Regions from separate parts of the Paenibacillus sp. JCM 9796 genome, predicted to be linked through region 1. Evidence: riboswitches for the same ligand, from Rfam matches in the RefSeq annotation. Region 1 holds a riboswitch; each other region holds the start of a gene.
The links. Region 1 has a riboswitch for cobalamin ahead of cobJ (precorrin-3B C(17)-methyltransferase). Riboswitches for the same ligand answer to the same signal wherever they lie in the genome.

Region 1 (3,632 bases):
CTGAAAGAAGAGCGCTTACGAAAATTCAAGTTGAGAGAGATTGCGAAAAAGGGTGGAACCATGCCGTCATTTTTAGAGTTCTTTTATGAACGTCTCAAAAAGAAAGAGTTTGACAATTATCCGTTTATGATCTCGCTTCATCACGGACTGGCTTATACCGTACAGCTGGAAGACCGGGTTACGAACCTGCTGATGCTGCCTTTCGAACAAACAGGTCTGGCCTACATCGAACCGAATCCGAACCCCGGCAACGTGGTGAACGTGCATCCTTATTACAGAGGCAGGATACTGCTGGAATTCGAAATTCTTCACGGCACGGACCTGCATAAGCCTAAAACCGAGGAGCAAGTGCTCGAATTTCTGTACCGCAACGCCTGGCAGCTTCATCAGTTGGCCGAAGGCATGCAGGGAAGCTTCGAGGATTACATGGTGAAGTTTAAAATGATGTGCGACTTTCTGCGTTACTTTAATTCCGTCGTTGTCATTCCGAATCGTTCGTAGAGGGAAGGGCTTGCGGCGGGAAGAAACATGTATCTATCCCGGGCCGTCCACGAGGAACGGGGGAATCCCTATGAAAAACGTACCAGGGGGAGGGGAACAGCCTTGTTACCGATGGAACAGGAAACGATGGCGCTGCTCGTCGGCGGTTTCGGCATCGTCATGGGCATTTCGTTTGTTTTTGTCATTTTGCTTTGGATAAAAGGGCGAAAAGAAGTATACCGCAGCGCCTTCGGGTGGGTGATCGCGCATTTCGTGGTGTTCAGCGCAGCGGTGGCCTGCTGTCTGAAGGCGATCGGCACGAGGCCGACGCACCCTTCGATGGCTTCGGAAGGAAACTCGCTGTGGCTCGGCATTGGCGGCGTCCTGTGGGCGGCCTCCATGCTGATCTTGCTCGGCGCGATCGCCGCATTCACGGCACGGGATACACATCGCGGGGAGTAACGTTAAGAGGTTCAGCTCTTTCGCTGCCCGGGGCCCCAGATCGCTTCCTTCTCCGCTTTTGACAAGTTCCGTCTGACAAGCTGATACGACTCTTCAAGCATGTTCTCAAGCTCCTCATCCGCCAGCTTTCCGTTCAAGATGACGGTATTCCAATGCCTTTTGTTCATATGATATCCCGGCAGCACGGTGTCTGGATACGTCTGGCGCATCAGCCAGATTGTGTCCGGATCGGCCTTCAGATTGACGCTCGGGACGCCGGATTGATGGCCTAATAAGGCGAACATTTTGCTGCCGACATAAAGCACCGGAAGATCGGGCTCGAACGGGTAACGCAGACTGGTTCCGGGTTTCTTCAACGCCAGGGCGATCAATAACTCGTGATTCATTTGACAAGAGGCTCCTTTCAGCGGCGGTTTTGCCTTTATTTCAGCATATCCGATCCCGGCTCTGATGAAAAGCCATAACCGCAGCTGGCCGAAGACTTGCGTGACCACGGGGCATAGGCATCAGGCCGGGCGCCCAGCGCGGCGACAAAAGCGGCAAGCACTCCTGACGCGTGTCATCTCAACCTCCCGCATCAAGCTCCCTTTCCGACAAAGAGTTGGACAGTCTTGAAATAATCGTGCTATCATGGGAGTTGATTATCAAAGAAATGCGTGAATACGTACCTAATTTTATATTGAGTTCAGAGAACAGGTGCCGATATGCCGCCATTGCGCGTATCGGCTTAATAGGGAAGCCGGTGTAAGTCCGGCACGGTCCCGCCACTGTAAGCGAGGAGCTTTTTCCGACCCAGGCCACTGTCGATTCGTCGATGGGAAGGCGCGTGAAAAAGCGATGAGACGCAAGTCAGGAGACCTGCCTGTTTTCCGCTGCCTTGTCACGATCGAACGCGACGAGAGCGGCAAAGTCACCAGAAAGCCTACGCGGATAGGGGGGTGTACGGGAATGGGTTCAGGCGTACTGCGGGTTAGAGCCAAGCGCTTGCCGTCATATTCGGCAAACGCGCGGGAATTTACCCCGGCAGCAGCCGGTTCACTTTATCGTCAAGCATCTTTCCGAGAGGAAGGATGCTTTTTTTGCGTGGGTTGGTTTGTTTGATGGTTCCGCTATTATCGTTCAGCGACTGGAAGGGAGGACGAAACGATGAAAGGCAAGCTATCGGTTATCGGATTTGGCCCCGGCAGCTTCGAGCATATGACGCAAGCGGCGAAAGAAGCGATCATGGAGAGCGAGGTCATCATCGGCTACAACACATACGTGGATTTGATCCGCGGTTTACTGAGCGGGCAGCATATCGTACGTACCGGGATGACCGAGGAGGTCAGCCGGGCGCAGGAGGCGGTTCGGCAGGCGCAGGCCGGCCGGAAAGTCGCGGTTATCTCGAGCGGGGACGCGGGGGTGTACGGGATGGCCGGCCTCGTCTACGAAGTATTGATGGAGCAAGGCTGGCGTCGGGACACCGGTGTCAACGTGGAGGTGATTCCGGGCATCTCGGCGATCAACTCGACGGGTTCGCTGCTTGGCGCGCCGATCATGCACGATGCCTGCACGATCAGCCTGAGCGACCATTTGACGCCCTGGGACCTCATTATTAGGCGGGTCGAAGCGGCGGCGGCGGCCGACTTCGTCATCGCGTTATATAACCCGCGAAGCGGCCGGCGCACCCGGCAAATCGTCGAGACGCGCAGCGTGCTGCTGCGTTACCGGTCGCCGCAAACGCCGGTTGGTATTGTCAAAAGCGCCTACCGGGACCGGGAAGAGATTGCCATCACGACGCTCGAACGCATGCTGGAGCACGACATCGGCATGCTGACGACGGTTATTATCGGCAACTCGGCGACGGTCGTCTACGACGGTCTGATGATTACGCCGCGCGGCTACCAGCGCAAGTATACGCTCGGCGCGGACGTGCAGCCGTTGAAGCCGCATGAGCGGCTGCGCGCCGAGGCGGAGCCGTGGTCGCTCGAAGCGCGGGAAGGCGCTGTTGCGACGGCGGAGCGAGAGCCGGCAGCGGGAGCGGCGAAGAGCGAAGCGGCTGCCGCAGAGGCGACGGCTGCGAAGGAAGCGGAGGGCGCAGCGGGGGACGCTGCCGCGTCGCCGCTAGCGTTGGCGCTCGAGGCGCTGCGGCTCGTGGAGACGCAGCGCGGTGCGGCGAACGCCGGAGCGCCGGCCGAGACACCGTCCTGGCAGCGCGAAAGCGATCCGTTCCGGCGGCGGGAGATTCTCGAGTTCGCCGTCAGCCCCGGGCTCGCGGAGAAGAGATTGACGGCCGCCCAACTGACGCTGCTGGCCGACATCGTGGGCGAAGACGGTTCGATTGAATATACGCCGCATCATCAATGGCTTGTGAGGCTCGTGACTTCGGAGCCGCAGCAGGCGGTATCGCGGCTGGAGGCGGCTGGGCTGCTGCTGGCGCCGGTCGGCGATGTCGCGCAAATCAAGGCATGCGATTTTTGCAATATGGACAAAGCGGATTCGGTTCCTTACTTGGAGGATCTGCAGCAGCGAATCGGCGGCCTGAAGGTGCCAAAGGAGCTGCGCATCGGTTTCAACGGCTGCGGAATGGCTTGTTACGGCGCGGTGCGGGAAGATATCGGCATCGTGTACCGCAAGGAAAAGTTCGATCTGTTCCTCGGCGGCAAAACGGTCGGCCGCAACGCTCATCCGGGCATCCCGGTGGCTGAAGG
Region 2 (3,632 bases), 2.0 Mb from region 1:
GAATACTGCACGAGCGTAAAGGAGACGGCGCTGACAGCGAGCAGCAGCGCGATGAGCTTGACCCCTTTGTTTAGTACAAACCGGCCTGCCGCCAGAACGGCGTTCCCCCCTGCCCTTGACTTTCGTCGCGTCAGGAGTTCCATCGCCATTCCTCAATGTTGTCGGTTACCGGCCATCCGTGTCCGTGCGGATGAATCTTCTGCTTGCCGATATCGAGGCCCAGCTTCACCAGATACAAGTGGTCCAGGTTCACGAGCCAGGCCCAAGGCGCATCCCCCTGCGCGCTCAAGCCGGTTTGGCCGTCCCACTGGGCTTTTTTCCACAGATTCCAGGCGTCTTTCTCATGGATCGCCTTCAAAGCCTGACTCATGTAAGCCTCAACGGCCGGATTGTGGTAAAATCCGGGATTGTAATAATCGACGCCGCTGAACTTGCTGCTGTACACATTGTACATTTCCACCGGATCGTGGCTTCCCCAGCCGAAGAGAACCGCATTCGCATGCATTTGCTTGCCAATGTCATCCCAGCTTTTCCCTTCCACCTTGACTTGAATGCCAAGCGGCTTGAGCGAATCGGCTGCGGCGAGTGCAAGAGACTGGCGGGTGACGTCGCTTGACGGGTAGATGAGGGTAAACTCGGCCTTCAGAGCGCCTTTCTCCACGATGCCGTCGCCGTTCGTATCCTTCCATCCGTCGTCCGCAAGCAGCTGCTTCGCCGCATTCATATCGCCGTCTTGAATGACGGCCTCGGCATTAAACCAGGGCAGCCCGTCATTAATCGTATACGCGGGCGTGCCGTGTCCCTCCAAGACGCCTTGAACCAGCGCCTTGCGGTCCAGCGCCAGATTGATCGCCTTGCGGATCGACAATTCCGCGGTGACATCGTTGCCGACCGGATATCCTTCTTTCGTTTGGCCGCCCGATTTTACATAGGGAAACATGATTCCGCGGTTGTCCACCGTATGTATAGCTTGAAGCTGCATGCCGCTCACCTGCTGTTTGCTGAACGCCGCAGGGATGGCCGCCATATCGACCGTTCCGGCTTTGGCGGCGGCGAAAGCCGCATCCTCGGCAAGAAACAGGAATGTGATTTTCTTGAAGTAGGGCTTCGTCCCGTAATATTCGGGATTCGGCTCGACGATCAGCTGCTGCCCTTGATCCCATTGCACCAGCTTATAAGGGCCGGAGCCGACCGGTTTTTTGGCATAATCGCTGCCGTGCGCATGCTTCGGAACGATACCTGTGCTCACAAGCATCTGGGCGAAGGTCGATTGCGGTTCCTTCAATGAAAACTTGACCGTATGCTCGTCCGCCGCCGCCACATCCTTGACATTGCTTAAATCGATGGCAGAGCCGCTTGCGGCTGCGGTTTGGAACGTATACTGAACGTCGGCGGCCGTTAACGGATGCCCGTCGGAAAATTTGACATCCTTCCGCAGCTTCACCGTCCAGTCCAGACCGTCCCCGCTGACCTCATAGCCCGTTGCAAGATCGTTGACGATATTCAAGCTGCTGTCGCGCTTGAGCAGCGTGCTTTGAAACAATGGAGATCCGTAGCGCCCCCATCCCGTTGTCGGATCGAAGCCTCCCTCCGGCTCGCCGCCTATCGCAAGAACAAGCTCCTCCTTCGGGGCGGCCGCCTGCTCGGTCTTGGCCCGGGTGCAGCCGCTGATGCAAAGCGCTGCCACTAACAGCATCATTAGCGTCCATCGTAAACACATTTTCAAACTCAAACACTCCTTCGAATTAAGTTGTTAACGTGTGCAGTAGCACGATTCAGGTGTATAGTAGCACTTGCATAGCGTAGCACATGAAACCAATTTCTGTCACTACAATTGTGCTATTATTTTTAAACTTTGTGTTACAACAACCGCTGCTCTGCCTCTTCTCCGCTTGTTCGTAAAAAAGGTTTGAATAAACCTAAGAAATATTGTACTATTACTCGGTATTCGATAATTGAATCATGTGGAAATAGGTGCTCCGGACCGGTCGTTATGCCGGGCGGAGCTTAAAAGGGAAGTTCGGTGAAATGCCGACGCGGTCCCGCCACTGTAACAGAGGAGTCGAACGTCACCCGGCGCCACTAATCCTTCGGATTGGGAAGGCCGACGTAAGACGATGATTCTGGAGCCAGGAGACCTGCCTATTTTGACAGCACTGCTTTTACCTACGGGAGATAGGGAGGTGTTAAAGATGGCAGCCGCCGTACAAACAATCGGGAGGCATCTTTACCCTTGACTTTTACTGGGTAAAGATGCCTTTTTTGCATGGGAAAGCACCGCTTATGAAAACAAATGAACTGGAGGAATACCTATGAACCGAGCATTAAGCAGCAACCTGGGATATCCGCGAATCGGCGGCGGGCGCGAATGGAAAAAAGCGCTTGAGGCCTACTGGGCCGGAAAGCTGCAGGAGACGGAGCTGGTCAGCCGCATGGAAGAAATACGGCTCAACCATCTTCGCACCCAGCAGGCGAGCGGCATCGACTTGATCCCTGTCAACGATTTCACCTTCTACGACCACATGCTGGATACGGCAGCGATGTTCGGGCTCGTGCCCGGCCGCTTCGGTTACGAAGGCGGCGAAGTGCCGCTGAGCGCCTATTTCGCGATGGCCCGCGGCAGCGAGGGCGCCCCGGCCTGCGAGATGACCAAATGGTTTAACACCAACTACCACTACATTGTGCCGGAGCTGAACGGCGCCGAGCCGCAGCTGACCGTGAACAAACCGCTCCTGGCCTACCGGGAAGCCAAACTCCGTCTCGGCATTGAAGGCAAGCCCGTCCTGATCGGGCCATACACGTTCCTGAAGCTGTCCAAGGGCTACAAGACCGAGCACTTCGATAAGCTGCTGGAGCGGTTCGTGCCTTTGTATGCCCGCATATTGAGCGAGCTTGAGCAGGAAGGCGCGCAATGGGTGCAGATCGATGAGCCGATTCTTGCGACCTCATTAACGGAAGCCGATATGGAGCGGGTCGCATTCGTTTACAAGAAGCTGCACGAAGCGGCCCCACGTCTTAAGCTGATGCTGCAAACGTACTTCGACGCCGTCGATCTGTATGAACACATCGCTGCGCTGCCGGTGCAAGGCATTGGCCTCGACTTCGCTCACGGGCTGGACAAAAACAGCGAGCATTTGCTGCAATATGGATTTCCTGCAGATAAGACGCTTGGCGTCGGCTTGATCGACGGACGAGGCATTTGGCGTTCCGATCTGGACGCGCGGCTCCGGCTGCTCCACACGTTGTCCCCGATCGTCCCGTATGAGAGAATGATGATCCAGCCAAGCTGCAGCCTGCTTCATGTTCCGGTCACGGCCGCACATGAAACGAAGCTGGAGCCTACGCTGCGGAACGCACTTGCGTTCGCAAACGAGAAGCTCGAGGAGCTCGTACTATTGACCCGAGCCGTGAACGAAGGTCCCGCGGCAATCGCAGCCGAGCTGGAACAAAGCCGTCAAGCGGTTCAGGAGCTCAACGCCTCCCCTTCCCGAAACAACGAACGGGTGCAGTCCGAAACGAGCCGGATCGCCCTCCAGCCGTCCGAGCGAAGCCGGCCCTTTGCGGAGCGGCGTGCCGTTCAGCAGAGCAAGTGGAACTTGCCGTTCCTGCCCACGACTACGATCGGCAGCTTC
Region 3 (3,632 bases), 2.0 Mb from region 1:
GTCATTTTTTATTACATTGAAATCGTTTGTAAAATCATATGTGCAAAAAAAATAGACCTTTTTCCGGATATTCCGGAATAGAGTCTACTGCTTGTTTTTAACGCTTTCCTGACTAAAAAAGAGGGACCCTAGTCCCTCTTTCCGGTTAAAGATTGATTCAAAATTTGCATTTTTTCAATTTGATCTTTCGTTTCCTTCGTCCCTAGAGCGTGAATTTTTCGATAGATTTCTTGTAAGGCCATATCGTATCCGACGTTGGCCTGGTCGTAATGATAAGGAATGCCTGCCGCATGCGCTCTCCAAAAAGTGTCTATCTCGAAATCTTCCTCGACTTCAAACAACTCCTGAAGCTGCTTAATTTCTTCGTCGGTTGCCTCGATTTCTAATTCATAGGCGGCATCGCCTTGATTAGACATGATCGACCTGGATTGAACCGATACATAATACTTATTTCTCTCCATGTTAGTCCTCCGCGTTAATAAAAATAATACATCCAAATAGCGGCTCCGATCGCAAGAACAATCGGAAACAGCACATAAGCTATCATCATGGGGTTAGCGATGAAGTAATGCTTGACTGAAGTGGGATTCACTCCTTTATCCATTTCTTTGGTTCGCTGCCTCCGGATCAATACAATGGAAGCGATCAAAGAAATAACGATGATCAAGTAAGCCAAAGAAAGCAAAATTTTCAACATCGCATTATCGGACTCCTTAATTTAAAATTATTGTTATTTATTTTTCGTTAAAGAGATAAAAATTATGATTGACGGTTGACTCCTCAACCGGACTATTATTTGGAAAAAAATAAAAAACCTTGATTTCTCAAGGTTTTGTCACACCATTCCCGTATTAATTCCAAACGTCTTGTGCAATATTAACGACAAGACGTATTTTGTCCCACTGCTCCTCTTCCGTGAGAAGATTGCCTTCTTCCGTTGAAGCAAAACCGCATTGGGGGCTTAAGCAGAGCTGATCCAAGCTTACATACTGGGCAGCTTCATGAATTCTTGCTTTGATACGCTCCGGATTTTCCAGTTCACCGAATTTGGACGTGATTAATCCTAATACAAGTTGGATATCCTTTCTATTTACATGACGTAAAGGTTCAAATCCGCCGGATCGCTCATCATCAAATTCTAAAAACAGTCCGTCTACCTTGAGTTTGCCAAAAATAAATTCGGATACGCGATCATACCCGCCACTGGCCACATAAGTAGATTTAAAATTGCCCCTGCATATGTGCATCGTAATCTTCATATCTTCCGGCTTATTGGCTATCGATTCGTTAATAGCCCTGGTGAACAGCTGTGCTAATTGTTCCGCAGAAAAGCCTCTTGCCGCAATTTGTTCCTGACCTTTCTCGGAGAAAAATACGGACCACGAGGTATCATCCAATTGTAAATAGCGGCAACCGGCATCGTAGAAAGCCTGAATCGCTTTTTGATAAGCTGCGATCAAATCATTAAAAAATTCATCATGATTCGGATAAAACGTCTTCTTCAATATGCCCTCTAAAAAATAACATGTTCGGACTAGGAATTGTAAATTTAGCAACATGATTGCCTGCAATTTGATGAAGGAATTTATAATCCTCGATCATAGGATGGTTATGGAAATCTACTTTACCTGTTACTTTCACTCCGTGAGCTTTGGTTTGAACACCCTGAAATTGAATCCCTTGCTCCGTTTCATAGAGCTCAACACCAACAAGCTGCGATAGAAAATCGATATGCCACCAAGCGCGTCGAAACTCACCGTCCGTCACAGCGGCCAAGCCCGATTTTTTTTGCATGTCAACAAGCCGGACGATTTCTTCATCTTCAATGATACGCAATTGCTCTGCTGTAATTTCCCCATTTTGCTTTTGTAAACGCGCTTGTTTAAGTCGCTCCGGTCTTAAAAAACTACCTACATGATCTGCCCGGAATGGTCCTTTAGCCAGTACTGCCGTCATTTTGCACATCTCCTCTTCTAAAATAGGATGTAGTGAAGCCGGATTCACTCCACATAGGATGATCCAAATGAAAAACCATGCAAAAAAGACGTCTTCACCTCAACAAAAAGAAGGAAAAGATGCCTATGATTGCATGCGAACAAGCAGCGGCCTTCCCGATCCACGTTTATCAAGATCAGTGGCAGTATAGCTGAGACTCCTCCGTTACAGTGGCGGGACCGCGTCGGCTTTGCACCGGACTTCCCTATTAAGCTTTAGCTATGGCTAGAGCACCTTGTTCCCACAGGTTTTCAGTTGTAATTAATTAAGATCTTATCCTATTATCCTGTTTATATCAAGTTAGAATATAGCACAGCGATGCTTTATTACATGACTTATGTGGTTGTTCATCTAGCATGCGCTCGCGGCAGATCAGGGAGCTCATTCACCGAAATAACTTCATCGGTTTTCTTTTGGGGCTTCTGCCAATATTGATCGCTACCTGGCAGATCATCGAACCATGCCGCATCTTCAGGGCAATCCAACACCATGAACTTGCCGTATTCGTTATCCCGCGACTGGTGATATTTCAGATAGGCCTTTCCGTTATCAATAGCCAGAATTTCGATTTTGCCGGAGGTGTGACTCATGGATAGACGCACCCTTTTACCTAAGCCTGAAGTGCGCGCCTTGGCTTCTTCCACGATTCGGTACACTTGCTGCAGCGGCAGAACGAACTCGCGATTGCCGGCCACCGGACGATTGACGAAGAAATAATAGGGGGTTACGCCGGCCCATGACAGCTTATCCAGCAGCTCTGCCAATCGTTCGGGGTTATCGTTGATCCCTCTAAGAATAGGCGTCTGATTGACAACAATAGCGCCGGCTTGATGAAGAGCTTCAAAGCCTTTCTTGGCTTCGGCGGTAATCTCGCGAGGATGATTGATATGCGCCATCACATAAATCCGCTGGTTTACGTTTGAATGACGGCGGATGACTTCCAGCAATCGTTCGTCTTCATAAATCCGCATCGGATTAAAAACAGGTATTTTCGAACCGAGCCGTATAATTTTAACATGGTCGATTTCTCTTAACCGGCTCAGGATACTTTCCAATTTGGCTGTTGCCAGAATCAAGCTATCTCCTCCGGTAAGCAGCACGTTGTTAATTTCCGGATGACTCGCAATGTAGGCTAGACCGGGATCCATATCTTTCGTCGCTTCATGAACGTCATTGCGAAAGAGTCGCTTCCGGAAACAATATCGGCAGTATGCACCGCATACTTCAGAAACCAGCAAGAGAGCCGTAGTCCGATATTTGTGCTGGCAGCCCGGCACTACGTAATTGGTATCCTCATCGGAGGCATCCCAGCGCCCATATTCGGATAACTCCCCTTCATTAGGAATGACCAGCTTTCGGATCGGATCTTCAGGATCGTCCCAATCAATCAGGTTCAAGTAATAGTCGTTCACCCGAAATACAAACTTATCTGTAATCGGTTTAAGCTTCTTTCTTTCATCCTCAGGAATTTCCAGTATCTTATCAATATCCGTTATATATTTCGGCTGTGTCATATTTGCTCCTCCTACTACGAGTTTTTTCAAACCACAGACCTGATCTGTTCCCTCCTTTTCCTGGAATAAACGATTTGTGCTTTCTTTTAACAAGTAAAACAAAAAAGACCCGATCGAGACGAA
Region 4 (3,632 bases), 240 kb from region 1:
AGCCTCATAGGCAGTCCCCACTATGGCGGAGCCTTCGGCGATCGTACCGGCGGGGCCTTCCACATGAACCGTCACGCGAGCTGCGGCAGGCGCTCCGCCCCCTGTGGTCAGGATCGCCTCATACGATCCGCTGTCACCGTTGACAGCCGTATGGAAGGCCGCCAGCGCCACAAGCGATTGCACCGTGGCCCATCCGTCGGAAGAACCGCCGGCCACATGGGCAAATCCGCCGTCGCCTTGCCGGTAACCGAATAAATAGGTAAGCGGGTTGCCGTTCGCCTTCGCGAAGCCTGAACTGCGCGCGTCGAGTCCGGCAGCGGACAACGCGAGAATGACCTGTGCGGTGCTTTCCGCATTTTCCCCATACTCCGAAAATCCGCCGTTCGCTAATTGCTGCGAGGACAGCCATTGAATGCCGCGGTCCATCGCCGGCCGGACACCGGTGTGCGCGGTATGAGCGGCCAGGGCGTTCACAGCAGACGCTGTAATGTCGATGCTGCTCGGCCCTCCGGCCCCAAGCGGCCATCCGCCGTCCGCATTTTGCTGCGCGAGCAGCCATGCCACGATTTTATCGGGATTCCACTTCGCGGTTAACGGAATGTGATAAGCATCGCCGCTCAAGGCCAGCAGCGCATAAATCGCGCCGTTCGTTCCCTGGGCAGTCAGCACATCGCTGTTATAAATGCCCTCAATAAGGTTGTACGAACTCGACCCGGCCGCGATCTGCTCGGGGTTTCCTCCGGCCGACTTTACGCCTAACGCAATCCGGGCATAGTCCGTTACCTTGCTGTAACGTCCGCCGTTCTGCTGAAGCTGCTCGCGGACGGATGATAAATATGAGGCCGGCACCTGCTTCCCGGCTGCAGCCAGCGCATAAGCATCCCAATCGGAAAGCGCGCCTCCATTCGCATCCAGGATGTAGCCGGCCGCATCGTCTATAGCCTGAGGAACCGTGACAAGCCCTCTCCCCGCTCCATCCGCATACGCAGGCGCCAGCCCGCCAAGCATGGATATGAGCAAGCACCAGCTTAGCAGGACCATGCTTATCTTGTTGATCCATCTGTTACTCTTCATCTGTTGTCCTATTCCCCTCTCTTGAAACTGACCTTCCTTAAACTAAAAAAGCACCCCTTCTCTATGAAGGGATGCCGATACGCATGAACCTGCAGGCAATATTACGTTCCTGACGGATTGCCGTTCCCCCTTCTCCTAATTTCGCGTAGGCGACGGTGTTCTCGGGTTAGACAGATATCCTGACTTGCGGATCGAAGCCGGACTTCCGTCATCCCAACCGCCCCCCCTAAACCAACTGAAGGACAGTGACATCATGGAAGCCGCTCCCCGCTTACAGTGGCGCGACCGTGCCGGATTCTCACCGGACTTCCCTGTTCGCCGAACGCCGGCATGGCTAGCCTCCCGTTCGACATCTACCCGAGCAAATGATTCAATTATGTACAAAGAATAACACGATCCCCAAGCATCGTCCAACTATTTCTTGCGGGCCAACCGCCCGCGGTCCTGACGCGGGGCCTCATCCCGCCGTACGCTTCGATCCACTCGCTTACAGCGGGCGGCTTCAGGATTCCATCACAAACCGGCCGGTAATTTTCTGCAGATTTCCGGAAATGCTTTTGAGCAAATCCGCTTGCTGCGCAATAAGCTCGGTAGCCAAGTGATGCCGTTCTCCGCTGCTCGCCATCGCTTGGGCGGACGCAGTGAACTGTTGAGAAATATCCCGAATCGCCTGCATGCTGCTTTCCATCGAATGAAGCCCAAGCTGAATTTCACGCATCTCCGCAGAATGCGCGGACGCTTGCTCCGCAGTCAGGCGGCACTTGTCGGCCACAAGGCGAATCATATCGCTCAATTGGCCAATCCTTCGGATTCCCCGTTCTACGGCAAGCCGTTCCGCTTTCACCGCATCCGCGGCTTCTTTCGATTTCAGCGCCATATTGTGCGTCAGCCCGATCGCGCGTTCCGCTACCTCATTGGATGTAACGGCAAGCTTCCTCACTTCGCCGGCAACGACCCCGAATCCTCTGCCTTCTTCGCCGGCCCTCGCAGCCTCAATCGCGGCGTTCAGCGCGAGCAGGTTCGTCTGTTCGGCAATTTCACGCATGTACAAGATGAACTCTCTCATTTCTTGCAATTGCCGCTCCAGCTCTTCCATCGAGCTCACGCTCCGCTTGCTCGTTTCCTGCAGGTCATTCATGTCATTGCGCAATTCCAGCGTCTTCTCCAGCCCGGCATGCGACGATGTCCGGGCCTCCTCGGATATCTTGCCCGAAAGCTCCATGTCTTGACCGGCCCGGCTGACTCTGTCGTGAATCTGCTGCATCCGGCTGCCGTTAAGTTCGATGAGCTGCAGCTGGTCATTCGCTCCCGCGCTCACTTCCTGCATGCTCGCTACCAGCTGCTCAGCCGAAGACAGCAGCTGCCGAATTTCGTCGGCCTGCTCGGACCCGATCTTATTCACGGTGGAGGAAGCCTCCTTCATGTCGGACAAGATCGCTCTCATCCCTATCACAATTTTGTTGATCTCAAACGAAACTTGTCCGAGCTCATTGCGCCTGGAGCCTGCCGAAGCGGGCATCAGCTTGCCGGAAGAAATGGCTTTCATGCGGCCCATCCAGCTCTTCAAGCTTTGAAGTACCGTTCGATGAAAATACAAGCCCGTCCCGGCGAACGCCGCCAGCACAAGAAGGCCCGCCCCGGCGCGTTCCCCCCACGAATCGGCCAGCCCGAGGCCGCCTAAAGCGATCAGCAAGGGAATACTGTAAACGGTGTACCAGGTTGCCTGAAAAGATAAGGATTGCACGATCACACCCAGCCGCAAATTATAAGGCGAAGCTCCCGCCCCCGGAATGTTCACAGGAGTCGAAACATCCAATATAACCTCACCGGTGTTACGGTGATAAATTTGAGCTAACGGCTTGTCCGTTTGCGCAGCCGCCAAGCCAACGACATCGTTGAAGACCGTCCCCTCGCGCAGCCGGTTTGTGTGCAGAACGGATAGTCCGTGATGCTCGACAACCAGGAAGTATTCATCATTTTGAAGCAACTGGTCCAATAATACCCGAATATCCTCTGACCGTTCAGACCATGCGTGTCCTTCCAAGAGCTTGCCGATCTCTACAGCGGCGGATTGCACTTTGGCTATTGCGCGGTTTTCCAGTTGTTTAGGTATGTTCATGTCGAAAGCCCCCTTAGAATTAATGTAAGCGCTTTAATAAAACTTTACATGGATTTGATCTCTCTGTGATAGCTCTGTGCGTGAAGTGTTAAATTAAAAGCATGAAATGTTAAAAACCAGCAGTGAACGGCTTGTCTTCCGGGCTCGCTTACATGCTGCACCCGGCATGATCTTTCGAAAGAAAAAGAGGCCCGTCCTGACTCCTTTCACCCTACAATTGGAATAATAAGGTGTCCCCGGTTCATGCTCAGCTGCACGAAGGGCATAGCGTTATTTTTCATGTGGCCAATTTCCCTTATCTCAAGCTAGTTTTCATCACTTCCGTATTAAATTGAGTTATGGTGCGGGTATTCGTGTACACTATGCTTCCAAGACCTGTTCAAATCCAATATTATGACAAACTGTTGAAGGAATTATTTTACAGAAGGATTCCTTCTCC

Region 2: another riboswitch for cobalamin. It lies ahead of metE (5-methyltetrahydropteroyltriglutamate--homocysteine S-methyltransferase); the one in region 1 lies ahead of cobJ (precorrin-3B C(17)-methyltransferase).
Region 3: another riboswitch for cobalamin. It lies ahead of ACZ439_RS25410 (5-methyltetrahydropteroyltriglutamate--homocysteine S-methyltransferase); the one in region 1 lies ahead of cobJ (precorrin-3B C(17)-methyltransferase).
Region 4: another riboswitch for cobalamin. It lies ahead of ACZ439_RS08840 (S-layer homology domain-containing protein); the one in region 1 lies ahead of cobJ (precorrin-3B C(17)-methyltransferase).

The regions. Positions count from the first base shown of each region.
Region 1 covers NZ_AP043723.1:1,580,099-1,583,730, reverse strand. The annotation lists gene ACZ439_RS07730 (hypothetical protein) at 61-501, shown strand; gene ACZ439_RS07725 (hypothetical protein) at 604-942, shown strand; gene ACZ439_RS07720 (MmcQ/YjbR family DNA-binding protein) at 954-1,328, opposite strand; cobalamin riboswitch at 1,620-1,822, shown strand; gene cobJ (precorrin-3B C(17)-methyltransferase) at 2,089-3,632, shown strand, end outside.
Region 2 covers NZ_AP043723.1:5,248,563-5,252,194, reverse strand. The annotation lists gene ACZ439_RS25295 (ABC transporter permease) at 1-143, opposite strand, end outside; gene ACZ439_RS25290 (ABC transporter substrate-binding protein) at 131-1,720, opposite strand; cobalamin riboswitch at 1,956-2,160, shown strand; gene metE (5-methyltetrahydropteroyltriglutamate--homocysteine S-methyltransferase) at 2,313-3,632, shown strand, end outside.
Region 3 covers NZ_AP043723.1:5,278,332-5,281,963, reverse strand. The annotation lists gene ACZ439_RS25420 (hypothetical protein) at 129-461, opposite strand; gene ACZ439_RS25415 (hypothetical protein) at 476-697, opposite strand; partial or broken gene ACZ439_RS25410 (5-methyltetrahydropteroyltriglutamate--homocysteine S-methyltransferase) at 852-1,956, opposite strand; cobalamin riboswitch at 2,052-2,248, opposite strand; gene ACZ439_RS25405 (KamA family radical SAM protein) at 2,343-3,509, opposite strand.
Region 4 covers NZ_AP043723.1:1,824,968-1,828,599, forward strand. The annotation lists gene ACZ439_RS08840 (S-layer homology domain-containing protein) at 1-1,074, opposite strand, end outside; cobalamin riboswitch at 1,227-1,446, opposite strand; gene ACZ439_RS08845 (methyl-accepting chemotaxis protein) at 1,577-3,193, opposite strand.